Regions from separate parts of the Exiguobacterium sp. HSB13 genome, predicted to be linked through region 2. Evidence: riboswitches for the same ligand, from Rfam matches in the RefSeq annotation. Region 2 holds a riboswitch; each other region holds the start of a gene.
What was found. A riboswitch is a leader RNA that binds a small molecule or an ion and turns the genes downstream of it on or off. The one in region 2 is predicted to bind S-adenosylmethionine.
Positions count from the first base shown of each region.

Region 1: it holds a riboswitch for S-adenosylmethionine, as region 2 does, so the genes downstream of both, ACZGCQ_RS14395 (LLM class flavin-dependent oxidoreductase) here and msrA (peptide-methionine (S)-S-oxide reductase MsrA) in region 2, are expected to answer to the same signal.
Region 3: it holds a riboswitch for S-adenosylmethionine, as region 2 does, so the genes downstream of both, ACZGCQ_RS09400 (methionine ABC transporter ATP-binding protein) here and msrA (peptide-methionine (S)-S-oxide reductase MsrA) in region 2, are expected to answer to the same signal.

Region 1 covers NZ_JBUZOM010000003.1:161,898-167,836, forward strand. Annotated here, with positions in the region: gene ACZGCQ_RS14385 (hypothetical protein) at 1-137, opposite strand, end outside; gene ACZGCQ_RS14390 (ATP-grasp domain-containing protein) at 215-1,162, opposite strand; gene ACZGCQ_RS14395 (LLM class flavin-dependent oxidoreductase) at 1,159-2,217, opposite strand; SAM riboswitch class I at 2,292-2,394, opposite strand; gene ACZGCQ_RS14400 (DUF975 family protein) at 2,505-3,143, opposite strand; gene ACZGCQ_RS14405 (DUF2325 domain-containing protein) at 3,207-4,472, opposite strand; gene ACZGCQ_RS14410 (DUF817 domain-containing protein) at 4,560-5,345, opposite strand; gene ACZGCQ_RS14415 (YczE/YyaS/YitT family protein) at 5,497-5,939, shown strand, end outside.
Region 2 covers NZ_JBUZOM010000002.1:297,653-303,591, reverse strand. Annotated here, with positions in the region: gene ACZGCQ_RS13290 (SH3 domain-containing protein) at 1-1,139, shown strand, start outside; gene ACZGCQ_RS13285 (putative quinol monooxygenase) at 1,195-1,488, opposite strand; gene ACZGCQ_RS13280 (M20 metallopeptidase family protein) at 1,566-2,744, shown strand; SAM riboswitch class I at 2,807-2,910, shown strand; gene msrA (peptide-methionine (S)-S-oxide reductase MsrA) at 3,006-3,536, shown strand; gene ACZGCQ_RS13270 (ArsR family transcriptional regulator) at 3,767-4,363, shown strand; gene ACZGCQ_RS13265 (MFS transporter) at 4,378-5,598, shown strand; gene ACZGCQ_RS13260 (DMT family transporter) at 5,651-5,939, opposite strand, start outside.
Region 3 covers NZ_JBUZOM010000001.1:1,769,222-1,775,160, reverse strand. Annotated here, with positions in the region: gene ACZGCQ_RS09420 (class I SAM-dependent methyltransferase) at 1-258, shown strand, start outside; gene ACZGCQ_RS09415 (S-ribosylhomocysteine lyase) at 262-726, shown strand; gene ACZGCQ_RS09410 (PLP-dependent cysteine synthase family protein) at 723-1,646, shown strand; gene ACZGCQ_RS09405 (bifunctional cystathionine gamma-lyase/homocysteine desulfhydrase) at 1,639-2,805, shown strand; SAM riboswitch class I at 2,863-2,967, shown strand; gene ACZGCQ_RS09400 (methionine ABC transporter ATP-binding protein) at 3,044-4,066, shown strand; gene ACZGCQ_RS09395 (methionine ABC transporter permease) at 4,063-4,728, shown strand; gene ACZGCQ_RS09390 (MetQ/NlpA family ABC transporter substrate-binding protein) at 4,761-5,594, shown strand; gene ACZGCQ_RS09385 (MDR family MFS transporter) at 5,674-5,939, shown strand, end outside.

The DNA.
Region 1 (5,939 bases), on a different contig from region 2:
ACGACACCCGGTTTTCGTTCAATCACCTCATGCTGGACGACGTTCGGAATCAGACGTTGCAGTCGCGTGTGATCAAACAAGTGCCATGCTTCCTCAATCGGAATATCGAGCTGTCGTTCTTCTCTCCACGTAATCATACACCTGCCCCCTTTTTTAATAGAAATACCCTGTCATCCGGTCTTGTAACGTCCGGTAACAGGGTAGGAGCAGATTCTTATTTTACTGTGCTTGTTTCAAGGGCTGCACCGAGGAACTTCGCTAGTTCAAGCATACCGTAGCGTCCTGCAGCTGCTTCAGCGTCCGAGTTGTAGTTTGTATTTGTATTGACGTCGTACGTATAGATCGTACCTGACGCATCCTTGATGAACTCGATGCCTGCGACCGCGATCTGGTTCGCTTGGAGGAACGCTTCGTACTTTTCAATGATTGGGTCATCGAAGCCTTCAACGATTTGGAACTTCATTGGAGTTTGCGGTGCTTCTTCTCCGACTGGGCAGAACAAGTCGTCGATCACACATGCATCTGCTGGGCAAAGCTCAAAACCTTCTGACGTATCGACTCGGACCGCGTAGACAAACTTTCCACCTACGAACTCACAACGCGTGATGTACGGTTCTGGTGCTTGAATATACTCTTGAATCAATGTGATGCCATCAACTGGTTCGTCGAATGTCGGACCATCGAGATAAGCTTCAAGTGCTTCAATCGAGTGGAATAACTGGACGCCGAGACCTTTTCCGGCACGGTTGTGTTTCGTGATGAATGACGAAACGCCGATCTCTTTTGCTGCTTGTACGATTTGATCGCGTCCGACGGCAGCCGTCGTCTTCGGTACACGAATGCCTGCTTTACGTAGTGCCGTATACTGATTGATTTTGCTGACTTCTAGACGAAGCGCACGCGTTCCGTTAAAGACAGTCCGGTCGTGTTCTTCTAACCAAGCAAGGACCCCTTCCGTCAACTCCGGCGCGTAACGGTGCCCGCGTGTATGCGAAGAGGCACTCATACGGCTGTAAAAGACACCTTCTGGCGGCAGTTCATCGAGTGGAACGATTCCTTCATTTAGATGCCACTCTTCATACGGTAACTCGAGTTCTTCGAGACGTTTGATGAGATGGTCCGTCCATTCTTGGTTTTCGTGGAGAATATGAATTTTTGTCATGATTGTTGACCTACCTTTCGTTTCGCTTCGACCAGTGGCATTACGTCACGAGCAAAGCGTTCCATTTCTTCGAGTTGTGGTGAGAATTGTAATAAGAGTAACGTGACACCAACGGCTTCGAACGCTAGAATGCGCTCTGCAATTTGTTCTGGTGTTCCGATCAAATTCGGTCGTAGACCACGGTTCGAGACGGAATAATCGTTTCGCTCGACCTGTTGCTCCAGTTGCGATTTACTAATGAAATCCTGATAACCGGCATAACCGGCACTGTCTTCCTTGACGTCCGTAATGCGTTGCCACTCAAGCAGTGCTTCTTCTTCCGTATCCCGGCAAATGATGTAGGCAGCAAGACCGAAACTCTCGAGCGGTTCGTGTCCCGTCGCTTCACGGCGTACTTTCATATCGTTGATTTTATGGGCTACTTCTTCAACAGTGCCCCCATGCATAACATAAGCGTCACAGTGTTCGACGATTGTCCGCTTTCCAGCTTCACTCTCTCCACCAGCGTAGAGCTTGATGCCTGGACGCTGGACGGGCTTCGGATGAAGTTCCGCCTGCTCGATCGTGTAGTGATTACCGGAGAAACTATACGGTGACGCATCTGCCCATAGTCCTTTCATGACCGTAACGAATTCTTTCGTCCGAGCATAGCGTTCATCGTGTGCTGTGAAGATACCGTTGTATTGTTTGGCTTCCTCTGCCCACCACGCCGAAACGACGTTGAGCGTAAAGCGTCCACCACTCAACTGATCGATGTTTGCCGCCATCTTCGCCGTCGTCGCTGGATTATGGAACCCAGGGCGAACCGCTGTCATGATTTCTAAGCGTTCTGTCGTTGCAGCAATCGCAGCTGCCGTCGTCCATGCCTCAAGACTCGGTTCCTTGATACCTTTGATGTCGTTCAAGTTCAATTCCGCGATCAACGTCGTCGAGAAGCCGATCCGTTCTGCTGTTTGTGCGACTTGTTTTGCATAATCGAATGTCGGTGGCATCTGTTCATCTTCGACGTTACGTAACCATCCCCCAAAAATCGGTAACCAAAAACCATACTCCACTCCATCGTCCCCCTTATCATAAAAAAACGCTCTTTTCGAAGTTCGAAAAGAGCGACGGTATCTTGTCCTGTCCGCTCTTATCTTCGGAAGGTATCCCTTCCTGGAAGTAGCACCTTCCGCCGTAGCGGGGTTGCTGAAGTGTCTTCGGGCCAGTCCCTCGACTTCTCTAGATAAGATGTGTTGCATTCATCGTACAGAATTCAGTGAACTAAAGCAACCATTAAACCGTCTTTTCCTATCGGATTTATTCCAAAAGAAAAATCCCGACGCAATGTCGGGATTCGGTATTAATATGGTGCGACGAAATCTGATGTTGGTTCTGGTGCTTGTTCACCACGAACACGATCATAGAATTTTGCCATTGTGACGCTGAAGTATGGTCCAACCCATAAGACAGCAAGACCAAGTGTAACGATCACAAGTAATGCCCAACCAATGAATGATAGGAAGAGTAAGAATGCTTCCATCTTATGACCATCCATGAGTTGGCGTGAACGCGTGATCGCCTCGAGGATACCGACCGATGGTTCATCTCGAAGGATGTAGAACGTCAACAGGTAAGAGAACGACTTGATGATCCCTGGAATGATCAAAAGTAGTGTCCATAGGAATAAGAAGACCGCTTGCACAATCGAGACGCCGATGACTTTTCCGAAGATTTTATACGGCTCGAACAAATCAGCTACTTTGACTTCTTCATTGCGTGCGAGCGACATCGCGACCCACGTCCAACCCGCTGCGATTGGGATCAATAAAATCGAAAGAATGATACTGACCGCACTCATCGCATTTAGATCTTCGTTAGGATCTGGTCCGATGAACGTCGGAACGCTCTGGATGATAGAAAACAGTACGAACATGAGGATGGCAAATCCCCAACGACCGCTAAGCGACTCCTTCGCTGCTTTTTTTAATTGAGATGACATGAGTAAGGTCCTCCTTGAAAAATAAGTTCTCACCTTACTTTACGGTCGAATTCTTCTAATGTTTCACTCTTTTTTCAATAATTTCCCGTCTCGTTGCTGGTTGAGCCAGGCACGCTTAAGCTGTCGTTCACACGCCGTGTATAACGAGCGTCGACCGTCGAGCCGTTCCATCGCGAATGGAATACCATGCTTTTTCGCCTGCGCGATGACATGTGCACTCGCCGCATGAGAAACGCGACTCGTTACGACGACGATCGCATCCGTCTTTTTGGCGAGACAGGCAATCTTTTTCGCGGACTGTGCGTCCCCTGCTAGATGAATCAATTCGATCCCCGTCGGCGCAAAGAACTCACGATAGACAGCGGTCTGTTGTTCGTTTCCAACGATGATGAGACGCATTCCTGTGAAGCGCGTGAAATCTAGCGGTGTCTTATCGATGAAGTCCATCAATTGTCCAGGGACGGCTGTCGTCACGATGGGTTCAATCTTTTGCTCTTTTTGAATGCGAATGCGACGCTGCGCTTTTTTAGCTTTCGGCACCGTTTGTCGTTTCATTTTTCGTGCATACCGATTTGACTTTTTCGTTGTCACAGGCGTCTTCACTACCGGTTGCTTGACCTCAGATGGACGGTTTGATGATGTGTTGACGATCGGCTCTTCATACGTGAACGGATGTTTCCAAGCAATCGTTAGTGTATCTTTCCGTCCGCGCCACATGACGAGATCGACGAGTTGTCCTGCTTCTAGTCGGAAATAGCGCATGTCTTCTACCGGTACGACATAATAAAACGGTCTGCCCGACTCATCTTGCAGTGGACCATTCACCGTTTCCTCAATGATTCCATGTGCCTTGACGATAGCTTGTTCAAACACGACACGTTCCGGATTTTCTCTCATTCGCTCCGTCGAGACGACGGCTTCAACACGGCACATCGTTTTTTGATCATCCTGACGATCGACACGGACCCGGACTTCCATGCCGTGCTCGAGATTCCAATCGCGGACGTCTCGTTCTGAAATATGACTGCCGGACCATTCTAGTAAAGTACCGCCTTTTAACCCCCGCTGAAACGTATAGGCATAACGTTGCGTGCGTACTGGCTCGACAGGTACTTGTGGTGGCATTACGATGGTCTGTTTCTCTCGTTTCACTTCGTCGATGACTAGTGTTTCTTGAACGTCGCGCGGTGCATAATACGCTGACATCTTGACCCATTCGTCGATTCCGTTCACTTCGTCGAGCCAGAGTTGCCAATCTTCATACCGCTCCACGACTGCTAATTTCATCTGTACCAATTCAGTTGCTCGTTCCAACACCTGTTGCATCATCCGTAACCACTTCCTTTGCGTTTTTTTCACTATAGCAACGAAAAAACGTGGAAGTAGTTCAAAAAAATAACCGGGTTGTTTTTTTATTTAGGTACGTTGCTGAATTTCCACAGCCGGATCCTGACGCTTATATTTTGCAACGATGACAATTAAAACCGTGATGATCACAAGCAGGAACCAAGAAGACAATTTTCCAAGATCAACGACTGCCCAGCCTCCTTCTTGATGCGGATAGACCCAGCCTTTAAAGAACGTCACGATATTCTCTGCAATCCAAATGAAAAAGGCGATCAGTAAAAAGGACAGGACGAGCGGCATCCGGTAGATCGTCTGCTCGATCGTAAAATGAACCCAAGACTTATAGAAGACAAGGACGACGAGGACCATCAATAGCCAGCGTGCATCGAAGATCCAGTGGTGGGTGAAGAAGTTGAGATAGACGAGACTGCCGACGCTGATCGCAAGCCACGGGGGAGGAAATGCTATGAATCGTAATTGAAATCGCCGAAACGCCTGGCAGACATAGCTCGCGACGCTTGCATACATGAATCCTGCATATAAGGGAACACCAGCCACTTTCGTCAAAGCGTCTTCCGGATAACTCCAAGACCCGACGTTCACCTTGAACAGTTCAAGTGCTAGACCGATGACGTGAAACAATAAGATCAGTTTGAATTCTTCCATCGTTTCATAACGCGTGACGAGTAAGACGATTTGGACGAGAATACACCAGAGCAACAGGAGATCGTATCGAGCAACCGGTTCAGTAGGAAGATAACGTGAAAGAGCAAGCGCTGCGAAAATCATCACGGGAAAGACGCAACAGACGGCTTCTATATATGTAAAACGAATCAGGTGCCGGATCGCTTTCATTCTATCCCTCCTTTTTCTTCAGTATACGTTTCTCTTTTGACCTTCCCCTCCTTCTTAAGATGGAAAAAACGGAAAATTTCGTCTTTCTTCTTCCACTTTCCTCATGATACAGTTAACGAATCAATTATTTTTAAGAAATGAGGTGCCAGACATGACGCGTCATCGCGCTTCCTGGTTGTTACGCGCTACGTTAAAGTGGGGACTCTTCCTACTCGGTTTATTTTTACTCGCTCTCGGCTCATCGATGATGATCACGGCTGAACTCGGTGTCTCGACGTGGGACGTGTTGCATCTCGGTCTTCAAAAGAAGACACCACTATCCGTCGGAACGATCATCTTGCTTGTTGGTCTCTTACTCGTGTTCGTTAAATACGCGTTAGACCGTGTCACACCGCAAATCGGAACGCTCGTCAACGCGATTTTCGTCGGTGTCTTCATGAATCTTGTTCTTGGTTCTCATCTCTTACCGTCTTTTGAATCGATCTGGTTGAATACACTCTGGCTCGTTTTCGGGATCTTTATCATTGGAATGGGCGCTGGTCTGTATGTCGCTGTCGGATACGGGGCTGGTCCACGTGATGGGTTGACGCTGAC
Region 2 (5,939 bases):
TTTACGGAACGAGCGGTAGTTACACACGCTTGAAAAAAGGATCAGTCTACGGTTACGTCAAGACGACGGATCTCGTCACGAAAAAACCAGATTTGTATGACGTCACTGGTCAACGTTACGTGACAGAGGACGATGTCGTCATCCGGTCGCAGTCAAAACTATCGGGTAAAAAAATCGGCACGTTGAAAAAAGGCGCTACGATTTCGATATACGGAAAAAGCGGTTACTATACGCGCGTCAAATATAAAAATGCGTTCGGTTTCGTCGATTCGAGTCGCATCGGACTGAACAAGCCGACGGCAAAAGCAAAAAAAGGCACGACATTTTATGTCCATCTGGACCAGACGCCACTCTTCTCTGCCGACGTTGCTTACAGTCGCCCAGCTGCCTATTTGAAGAAAGGGACGAAATTAATTGGTCTAAAATCAATTGATGATGACTTTTGGCAAGTCCGCCTAGCAAGTGGTCAAACGGGTTATGTCCTCAATCCTTACATCAACACAAGTAAACCCGATATGAGCCTGACGCAAAAAGCAATCGACCGGGCGAAAATCTATACCGTCAAACAGACGACGTCCTTCTTTTCGAGTCCAACCAGTCCAAAAGGCAGCGGACTCGTTGAGCAAGGCAAACGTGTTTATCCGCGTCACCGTGTCGGAAACTTCTATGTCATCCAGTCCGGCTGGACACCTGTTTATCTTCCAGTCTCAGCTGTGACGATCACGTCCGATAAACGGGTCGTTCAAAAGAATAATACGCGTGGTGAAAAGCTGATCCAAGCAGCCGTTCAACATATCGGCACACCATACACATGGGGTTCACAAGATGCCGTGAACGGTGGTTTTGACTGTTCCGGTTTGATTCACTATGCGACAAACAAGGCTGGAAAATACGGTGGTCGGACAAACGTTCGTGGCTATTGGTACGGTGCGTTCTTTACGAATCGTCGGACGAGTATCTCAAGCGGGAAACGCTCGGATATCGTTTTCTTCCAGAACACCTACACGGATGGTCCATCGCATATCGGGATCATGCTCGATAGCGAACACTTCATCCATGCGGGCGGTTCACAGCTTCAAATCAACTCGATTTACGAACCACGTTGGCAGGAGCATTTCCTCGGCTTCAAATCGATGTAATAAAAAAGACGAATCCGTCGACATCGACGGGTTCGTCTCTTCTTATCACAACACGTCAGAATGTCATCTCGACGTATTTCGTCACTTGTCGATCCATCAAGTATAACTCGATCTGTTCACGGTAAGCTTTATAGTGGTCGGATGCGATATGCGCTTCAAGCGCCTCTTCATCCCGATACACTTCATACAGCATGAATTGATGCTCATCCTCGATCGATTGGTGCAAGGAATAGCGCAAGCATCCTTCCTCTTTTTGTGCGGCATGATAAACCGTTTCTAAAATCGGAAAGACTTGATCCGCGAGTCCTGCTTTAATTGTAAGTACAGCGTTGACGACGATTTCTCCCATGTTTCATTATCCCCTTTCGTGATTACCTGTATCTGTACCCATTTTCACGAAAAGACACACGTCAAAGGAGCCTGAAGATGCAAACTCAACTTTTTGAAGCACTTGAACAATTCGAACCCACGATGATCGCGTTACGTCGTGATTTTCATCGACATCCGGAACTCTCTTTCCAGGAAGTCCGCACACCAGAACGGATTGCAAACTTTTATGCGGAGCAGGGCATCCCTCACGAAACAGCCGTCGGAGGTCGTGGTGTCGTCGCGACGATCGAAGGCAAACAACCTGGTCCGACGATTGCTGTTCGTGCGGATTTTGATGCCTTACCGCTTCAAGAAGAGACGACGCTTGCCTTCCGGTCGATTCACCCTGGTGTCATGCATGCATGTGGACACGATGGGCATACGGCGATGGTGATGGCCCTTGCTGCTACACTCTATCCATTACGGAATCAATTGCAAGGAACGATTCGAATCATCCACCAGCATGGTGAAGAGGTCTTTCCCGGTGGCGCGATCCAAATGATTGAAGCCGGTGTCCTCGAAGGCGTCGATGCGATCTTCGCGACACATCTCGAAAATGATTTACCGGTCGGTACGATCGGTTTTCGAGAAGGACATACATTATGCGCGATCGATGAATTCGAAATCATCGTTCACGGTCAAGGTGGGCATGCCCATGCACCGCACAAAACAAAAGATGCGCTTGTCGCCGGTGCACAACTGGTCTGTAACCTCCAACACCTTGTCAGTCGACGGGTCGATCCGTTCGAACCCGCTGTCCTTGCGATCGGGTCCTTCCATGCGGGAACGGCTCCGAACATCGTCACAGGTGAAGCACGCATCGTCGGGGAGATTCGGACGTTCAACGAGACACTACGACATCAGCTCCGACAAGAAGTCGACCTTATCGCCAAAACAACGTGTGCCGGCATCGGTGCCACCTATTCGATTGACTTCACGACGGGTTACCCGGCGCTTTGGAATCATCCGGACGAGACAAAACTCGTTCAGGAAGCCGCTTCTTTCTTACCGGAAGCATCTGTCCGGTCACTCACACCGATGATGGCGGCGGATGACTTCGCACATTACTTAACGCACGTACCGGGTAGTTATTTCTTCACCGGCTCCGGATATACGGACGGTCGCGTCAATCATCCACAACATCATCCGCAGTACGAGATCAACGAACAGGCGTTGTTGGTTGGTGCGAAAACACTCGGAGCGACCGTTTTACGTGCCTTGAAACCTAAGGATTGACTTTATTTCTTTGTGAATGGTATCATCACAACAATGATAACGAATGACATCAACTTCATATACCCTTATCAAGAGTGGACCGAGAGATCTGGATCGATGACGTCCCAGCAACCTGCGCATAGCAAGGTGCTACGACCAGCAAAGCGAAAGCTTTGGTTGATAAAAAGCGGCGACTCCTTTTGCAACCAAGCGAAGGAGTCGTTTTCGTTTTTCTCGCTGTCAGACATACAATGGGAATTTCCCACGGAGAGGAAGATACGGATGGAAAAAGCAACATTTGCAGGTGGATGTTTTTGGTGTATGGTGACACCGTTTGAAGAATTACCAGGAATCGAGGGAATCGTATCAGGTTACATGGGTGGACACGTCGATCACCCGACATACGAGCAAGTTAAAACAGGAACGACAGGACATCTCGAAGTCGTTCAAATCACGTTTGATCCGAGTCTGTTCCCGTACGAGCGTCTGCTCGAACTCTACTGGCCACAAACGGATCCGACGGATGCAGACGGTCAGTTCCAAGATCGCGGCACGCAGTACGCACCAGCAATCTTCTATCATACGGATGCTCAGCATGAAGCAGCGATCGCTTCTCGTGACGCTCTTGTTGCAAGCAATCGTTTCAAACAACCGATCGTGACGCGGATCGATGCCGCTTCTGAGTTTTATCCAGCGGAAGAGTACCATCAAGACTTCCATAAGAAAAATCCAGAACACTATAAAAAAGATCGTGCTGCTTCTGGTCGCGATGCCTTCATCGAGCAAGAATGGAAAGATACGACGACGGTCTAATCACCTCGAACCATACACAGTAGCTGAGACTGATTTCAAGCATCTCGTTCTTCCCCTACTTTTCAGTAGAAAGTGGAGGATGACCGAGATGTCATTGGAGTCAGTTTTTTGTATGTAAACCAACTGCTTTGTCCTTTGCGTCACCCTTGCATAAATTTGCAATCGTTTACAAATGAAGTCTTTTGTTTTACGGTTAACAAAAATTAACCGGTTAAAAAGGAGATGATTGGATGGAACAAAAAGCGATTCATATACTGAACAGCTATGAACAATTGAAGGTGATCAGTGATCCATTACGAACAAAAATTCTTATGTTTCTCGTCGAAAAACCGCATACGGTGCATCAGTTAGCCCACTTGCTGACGTTATCCCGCGCGAAGGTCCTTTATCATGTACGGGAACTTGAAAAGCATGACTTAATTCGCCTCGTCCGGACAGAAGAACAGGGCGGCAACTTGTTGAAATATTACCAAGCGATTGCCCGAGGATACATTCCTGCTGATCACCTTCTGAACTTCGTCGAGACAAAAGAGGCGACTCGGCAGTCGTATCTTGAGGTACTCGACCGGGCAAAGACACGCGTCCTTACGGCTCCGACAGCTGCTTTTGCTCCCGTATCTTCGAACGTTGAGGACTGGATGAGCTTATCGCTTCAAAAGGAACTAACGATTTCTGAAGCCGACTTTCAGCGATTTGCTACAAAATATCGTGCTTTATTAGACGAGTTCACACAGTCTCCACCTGACGAAAAAGATCAAAAGCACTTTTACATCATGACGACTGCTTTTGCAATTGATGAACCACTGTTTGAGAATGACGAGGTTTAAATCGGAGGTGCCCCATGCTACCTGTTGAAATGGATATGCAACACTCGCTGTTTAAAAATCGATCCTTTTTATTTTTATGGGGGTCCGGTATGTGCTCTGCCCTTTCGTTATCGATGTATCTGTTTGTTGAACAATGGTATGTCATCCATACGTTAAACCAAGCGTCCTATCTCGGATTCGTTCTCATGGCTACCTTGTTACCTCGTATTTTTCTCATGTTGTTCGGTGGCGTCTTATCCGATCGCTATAAACGTTCAACGATCATGCGTATCTCAAGCGGTCTACGGATCAGTTTTATTCTTTGTCTCCTCGTGTTACTTCATACCGATCAGCTTACATTACTGACGATTTTAGGATTCGCCTTGCTGTTTGGTAGTGTGGATGCATTCTTTTCGCCGGCGAATGCTTCCTTACTGCCTACACTCGTTCCAAAAGAACAACTCACTAAAGCCAATTCACTGATTCAGACATCTAATCAAATCGCCCTTTTTTCAGGTCCGGTTCTTGGTGGGGTCATCCTCAGCTATTCTTCTTACTCGCACGTTTTTCTTGTGATTTTCGGGACACTCTGTCTGACGCTTTTCTTCACGTATGGTATTCGTGAATCTAAGATCAAGCGATCGCTTCAACATTCAGCGCTCTTTGAACTAACAGAAGGGTTGCATTACGTCTTTCACTTTCAGCAACTCAAGCAGACACTTTTTCTTATCATCTGTGTCAATTTCTTTTTCTTCGGACCACTCCTACTCGGAATTCCCTTACTCGTTCATGATGTGCTTCAAGGAGACGCGATGGATTTAAGTTACATGCAAGGTGCTTATCAGCTAGGAATGCTCGGAGGGGCGCTCTGGAGTGGTTTTGCGCAGACGAAAGTACGTGGGATTACCTCATCGGTTCGATTGATTGGCGCATTAGGTCTGCTTCTCTTTCTACTTAGCCAAGCCCAGCAGATCTTGTTGTACCTGATCATTCTGTTATCACTTGGTGTCCTTTCTTCCATCATCAATATTCGCTTCATTACGTTCATCCAGTCTCAGTGCGCGGAACAGACGATGGGACGTGTCATGAGTGTCGTCAACGCAGCTTCAAACGGTCTCGTTCCATTGTCTTACGCACTCCTCTCGTTTTTACTGTCGTTTCACGTTTCGATCACGACGATCATGTTGTACAGTGGTCTTCTTATCCTTGTTTTCTCACTCTATTTCAGAAAACGTATTATTCAAGTAGAAGACTAGTCAAAAAAGACAGTGGATTGAAATTCCACTGTCCTCATTCTGCATTCGATTATTATGAAACACGTTCTACCTGATCCTTCGCCTTCTCTTCCGGCGCCACGACTTGATACCGCTTCAAGACGAAGATCCCACATACCATGACGGCGAGACCGATGAGCTGACCGAACGATAAATCAATTTGTGGTAAACCGAACCAACCGAACGTATCGACAGCGAGTGCAAAGCTTAACTGCGAAATCAGAACGACGGAAATCGCGACGGATGGACCAAGCAACTGAATTCCACGCATGACACAAAAGACGACACCAACACCGACAAGTCCACCGAACCAATAGAGTGGA
Region 3 (5,939 bases), on a different contig from region 2:
CTGATGGCGTCACATTTACCGGCAGACGGAAAAATCGTCTATGCGGATACGATGTTCGTCTCAGAAGAGGCACGCCTGCAAACGATCCGCGAAGCACGTGCTCAAGGGTTTGATGCATTAGCAGACGATCTCGAACGCGAGTTTTATCCGTTGATTCCAGTCATGGAAGAATTGTTTACAGCACGGGGATTCACTGTTAACTTCACACAATACAATCACTTCGTCTGGCTCGTAGAAGCCAAGAAAATGGGGGAATAAATCATGGCACTTCAAAAAATGAACGTCGAAAGCTTTAACCTGGATCATACGAAAGTCAAAGCACCTTATATCCGCGTCGCGGGTTATAAAGAAGGTAAAGTCGACCAAGTCGTCAAATACGATATCCGTTTCACGCAACCAAACGTTGAACAAATGCCGATGCGTGCGATGCACACACTCGAGCACTTACTTGCTGAAAACATCCGCAACTACTCGGATGATGTCATCGATGTCTCGCCGATGGGATGCCAAACAGGTTTCTACATGGCGATGATGAATTTCGACTCGGTCGAAAAAATGAGCGAACTCGTTGAGAAGACATTGAATGACGTCCTTGCAGCAGAAGAGATTCCAGCGCAAAACGAAGTCCAATGTGGATTTGCGAGCGCACATGACCTCAAAGGAGCGAAGCACTATGCCGAGAAAATGCTTGCCGGTCGTGATGAATGGGACATCGTCTTCGGATGATCGCGAACAACGTCCGCGACCTCGTCGGAAACACACCACTCTACGAGATCACTTCATTCGATTTGCCTGCTGGTACGCGCATTTTGGCGAAGCTCGAATGGATGAACCCTGGGGGCAGCGTCAAAGACCGCCTTGGCATTCAACTCGTTGATGCAGCAATCGAAAACGGACATGTGACACCAGGCGGTACGATCATCGAGCCGACAGCCGGGAATACCGGCATCGGCTTGGCGCTCGCCGCTAAAAAATATGATCTTCAAGTCATCTGTGTCGTTCCGGAAAAATTCAGTCAAGAAAAACAGACGTTGATGCGGGCACTCGGCGCAACCGTCGTCAACACGCCGACTGAACTCGATATGCAAGGGGCTATCGACCGGGCTAAAGAACTCGGTCAGGAAATTCCGAACAGTTACGTTCCGTTACAATTCGAAAACGAAGAGAATCCAGTCACGTATCAGCGGACACTCGGTCCTGAGCTGATTGCGGACTTGTCGCACATCGACTGGTTCGTTGCCGGTTGTGGTTCAGGTGGTACGTTCGCCGGAACAGCGGACTTCTTAAAACAACGTCTCGGTACAAAAGCAGCGATCGTCGAACCGGAAGGCTCCGTCTTAAATGGTGGTCCAGCCGGTCCGCATAAGACAGAAGGCATTGGAACAGCAAAATGGCCAAGTCTCGTGCCACGTGAGCTCGTTGACGAGATTCATACGATTTCTGACCGCGATGCGTTTAATGCGGTCCATACACTTGCCGCTCGTGAAGGATTACTCGTTGGTAGTTCAGCAGGTGCAGCGCTCGTTGCTGCGCTTGATATCGCAAAGCGTCACCCCGGCAGTACGATCGTCACCGTCTTCGCAGACAGTGCCGAACGCTATTTAAGCCAACAAATCTTTGAAAAGGTGGACGAAACTCATGCGTAAGAAGACAGCATTGATTCATGGAGGAACAGGTGTCGACCGGGCAACAGGAGCCGTCACACCACCAATCTATCAAACAAGCACATACAAGCAGGATAAAATCGGTCAACTCAAGGACGGATATGAATACTCACGGACAGCGAACCCGACACGGACGAGCATCGAACGATTGATTGCAGATCTTGAAGGCGGCGCACGTGGTTTTGCCTTCGGTTCTGGGATGGCAGCAATCCATGCCGTCTTCCACTTGCTTGAGTCTGGCGACCACATCGTCATGACAGATGACGTCTACGGTGGTACGTTCCGCTTGATGCAACGCGTCTTACCGAAGTTCAATATCCAAGTGACATTCGTCGATACGACGGACCTTGCGGCAACGGAAGCAGCGATCCAAGACAACACGAAGATCGTCTACGTCGAAACACCGACGAACCCGTTGTTGAAAGTAACGGACATTGAAGCAATCGCAACGATCGCCAAACGTCACGATCTTAAACTTGTCGTCGACAACACGTTCGCGACACCTTATCATCAACAACCACTCGCACTCGGTGCAGACATCGTCTTGCACAGTGCGACGAAATACATCGGCGGACATTCGGACGTCGTCGCTGGACTTGTCGTCGTTAAAGATGATGAGCTCGGCGAAGAGTTGCACTTCATCCAAAACTCGACAGGCGGCGTGCTTGGACCGCAAGACAGCTTCTTGCTCGTCCGTGGTCTTCGTACGCTCGGTATCCGGATGGATGCAATCGAAGAGACAGCACATGATCTCGTCGCGTTCTTACAAGCGCAAGACATTGTCTCGAACATCTTCTACCCAGGACTTGCATCGCATCCTGGTCACGACATCCAAGCGAAACAAGCGACTGGATTTGGTGGGATGATCAGCTTTGATGTCGGTTCAGCAGCGAACGCAGAAAAACTTGTCGAGGCGACACATTTCTTCACACTTGCTGAGAGTCTTGGTGCCGTTGAGAGTCTGATTTCGGTTCCGGCACGGATGACGCACGCGTCGATCCCAGCAGAACGTCGGGCAGAACTCGGTATCACGGACGGTCTCGTCCGGATTTCAGTTGGACTTGAGGATGCGGAAGATTTGAAAGAAGACTTAACACGTGCTTTCACGTTCCTCGAAAAAGTTTCTGAAAAAACTGTTTGACAACAAAAATAACCCCTGCTAATATTCAGAATATATTCTACAAACTTAATACCGAAACTCTTATCGAGAGTGGTGGAGGGACTGGCCCGATGAAACCCGGCAACCGCGGATCTAATCCGAAGTGGTGCTAATTCCAGCAGACAAAAGTCTGGGAGATGAGAGCAAATGGTTTTGTGTACTGAAAAGTGCGCGCGTTTGCTCTAAAACGCGCGCACTTTTTTATTTAGGAGGGACAGTTGTGATTCGTTTACAAGACGTAGGAAAGATTTATCGCTCAAAGCGCGGAGCGGTCGAAGCCGTTGCGAATGTTGATTTGACAATCGAGCGCGGTGAAATTTTTGGAATAATCGGTTATTCCGGAGCAGGGAAATCGACCTTGATCCGATTGCTGAATATGCTCGAGGCACCAACGAGTGGTTCGATCCAAATCGATGGTGTCGAAATGACATCACTCAAACCAAAAGAATTACGAGGCGTCCGCAAGAATGTCTCGATGGTTTTCCAGCACTTCAACTTACTTTGGTCACGGACGGTTGAAGAGAACATCATGTTCCCACTCGAGCTCGGTGGCTTCCCGAAAGCACACCGCAAGGAACGGGTAGCGGAACTGATCCAACTCGTTGGTTTGGACGGACGCGAAAAAGCCTATCCGTCACAATTATCGGGTGGTCAAAAACAACGTGTCGGTATCGCTCGGGCACTGGCATCGAACCCGGACGTTCTCTTATGTGACGAGGCAACCAGTGCACTCGATCCGAAGACGACGGATTCAATCCTTGAGTTACTCGTCGACATCAATGAAAAACTGAAACTGACGATCGTCTTGATCACACACGAGATGCACGTCATTCAAAAAATCTGTCACCGGGTCGCCGTCATGGAAGCCGGTAAAATCGTCGAGCAAGGACCGGTCGCAGAAGTCTTCCGTCATCCGAAGCAAGCGATGACGAAGGAGTTCGTCAAACAATTGACGTCGCCGTCTGAAAACGAGTTGACGTTCGCGAAACTACGCGAACGGTACCCAACCGGAAAGATCGTTCAGTTGACGTTCGTCGGATCGACGGCGGAAAGCCCGATCCTCGCGGAAGTCATGAAGGATTCGCCGGTCCTGTTCAACATCATCGGCGGAAACGTCGGTCAATCACAGGAAGGGGCACTCGGTACACTGTTCATTCAGTTGATTGGGGAAACAGAAGCAACACAAGCGGTCATCACGAAGCTTCAAGCCAGTGATGTTGAAGTGGAGGTGGATCACCGATGATTTCATTCTTTGACAACCTAGACTGGGACATGGTGTGGGAAGCGACAGGCAGTACCGTCTATATGACGGCAATCGCTGGGGTTTCGACATTCGTTCTCGGTTTGATCATTGGTCTATTATTGTATGCAACAAACGAAGAGTTATTATTCAAGAATCGGGCGTTTTATTCAATCTTGAGCTTGGTCGTCAACGTTTTCCGTTCGATTCCGTTCATCATCTTACTGATCTTATTGATTCCATTCACGACAGCAATCGTCGGTTCGTTCCTCGGACCAACGGCAGCACTACCAGCACTGATCTTCGGTGCTGCACCGTTCTACGGTCGGATGGTTGAACTCGCGTTACGCGAAGTCGATAAAGGTGTCATCGAGGCAGCTGAATCGATGGGTGCGACGAAGTTCCAGATCATCTATAAAGTCTTAATCCCGGAAGCGTTGCCTGCCATCGTTTCGGGAATCACGGTCACACTCGTCTCACTTGTCGGTTATACGGCAATGGCCGGAGTAGTCGGCGGAGGTGGACTTGGGGACATGGCCTTCATCGAAGGATTCCAGCGTTCTCAAAACGATGTCATCGTCATTGCGACACTCTTAATCTTAGCGATCGTCTTCGTCATCCAAATCATTGGTGACTTGCTGATCCGTGCAATCGATAAACGTTAATTCAAATCTTATTCATATTGGAGGAATCATTCATGAAAGTTTGGAAAAAATTCGTAGGTACTGCCGCTGTATCTGTTTTAGCAATCAGCCTTGCTGCATGTGGTGAAAAATCATCAGGATCAGGTAGCGACGACAAAACACTCGTCGTTGGTGCATCAAACGTACCGCACGCTGAGATTCTTGAGCACGTCAAAAAAGAATACGAAGCAAAAGGTTATAAGCTTGAAATCCAGAAGTTCCAAGATTACGTACTTCCGAACAAAGCACTCGCTTCAAAAGAAATCGATGCGAACTACTTCCAGCACGTACCGTATCTTGAGCAACAAGAGAAAGAAAACAAATCATATAAGTTCGCGAACGCAGGTGGCGTCCACGTTGAACCACTCGGGATTTACTCGAAGAAATACAAGTCACTCGATAAGTTACCAAACGGTGCAACGATCTTAACGAGCTCAAACGTCGCGGAACGCGGTCGTGTCTTGACGTTCCTTCAAAATGAAGGATTGATCAAGCTTAAAGACGGTAAAACGACAGATGCACAACTCGGTGATATCGCAGAGAACCCGAAGAAACTCAAGTTCAAAACGAACATCGAAGCATCACTTCTTCCGCAAGCTTACAAAAACAATGAAGGCGACGCGGTCCTTATCAACACGAACTATGCGATCGATAACGGTCTGAACCCATTGAAAGACGCAATTGCATCAGAAGATGAGTCTTCACCATACGTCAACATCATCGTCACACGTGACGGTGATGAGAAAGACAAGCGTGTCACAGCACTTCTTGACGTTCTGCACGAGAAGAAAAACCAAGATTGGATCCTCGACAAGTACAAAGGTGCGGTCGTTCCAGTCAGCAAATAAGTTCACCGAAACCGGCATCCTTCCTATATAATGGAAGGATGCTTTTCATTTGTCTGAAACAGGGGTTAGGGGGAATCATATGCAACGCATACGTCAACTGCATCCGTTGACACTCGGGGTCTTGTTCGGGACGTTTTTCTCGCGTCTCGGAACGTTCATCACGATGCCGTTCTTCGCCATCTACATGACGACCGTCCTGAAGTTTGATCCGGTCGATGTCGGCTGGGTGCTCAGTATTTCGGCGATCGCCAGTCTCGTCATGAGCTTCATCGGTGGTACTTTGTCAGACCGTTATGGACGGCGGACGATGATGCTTGCCGGAACGATTGGGTTCGCGGTCGTCTT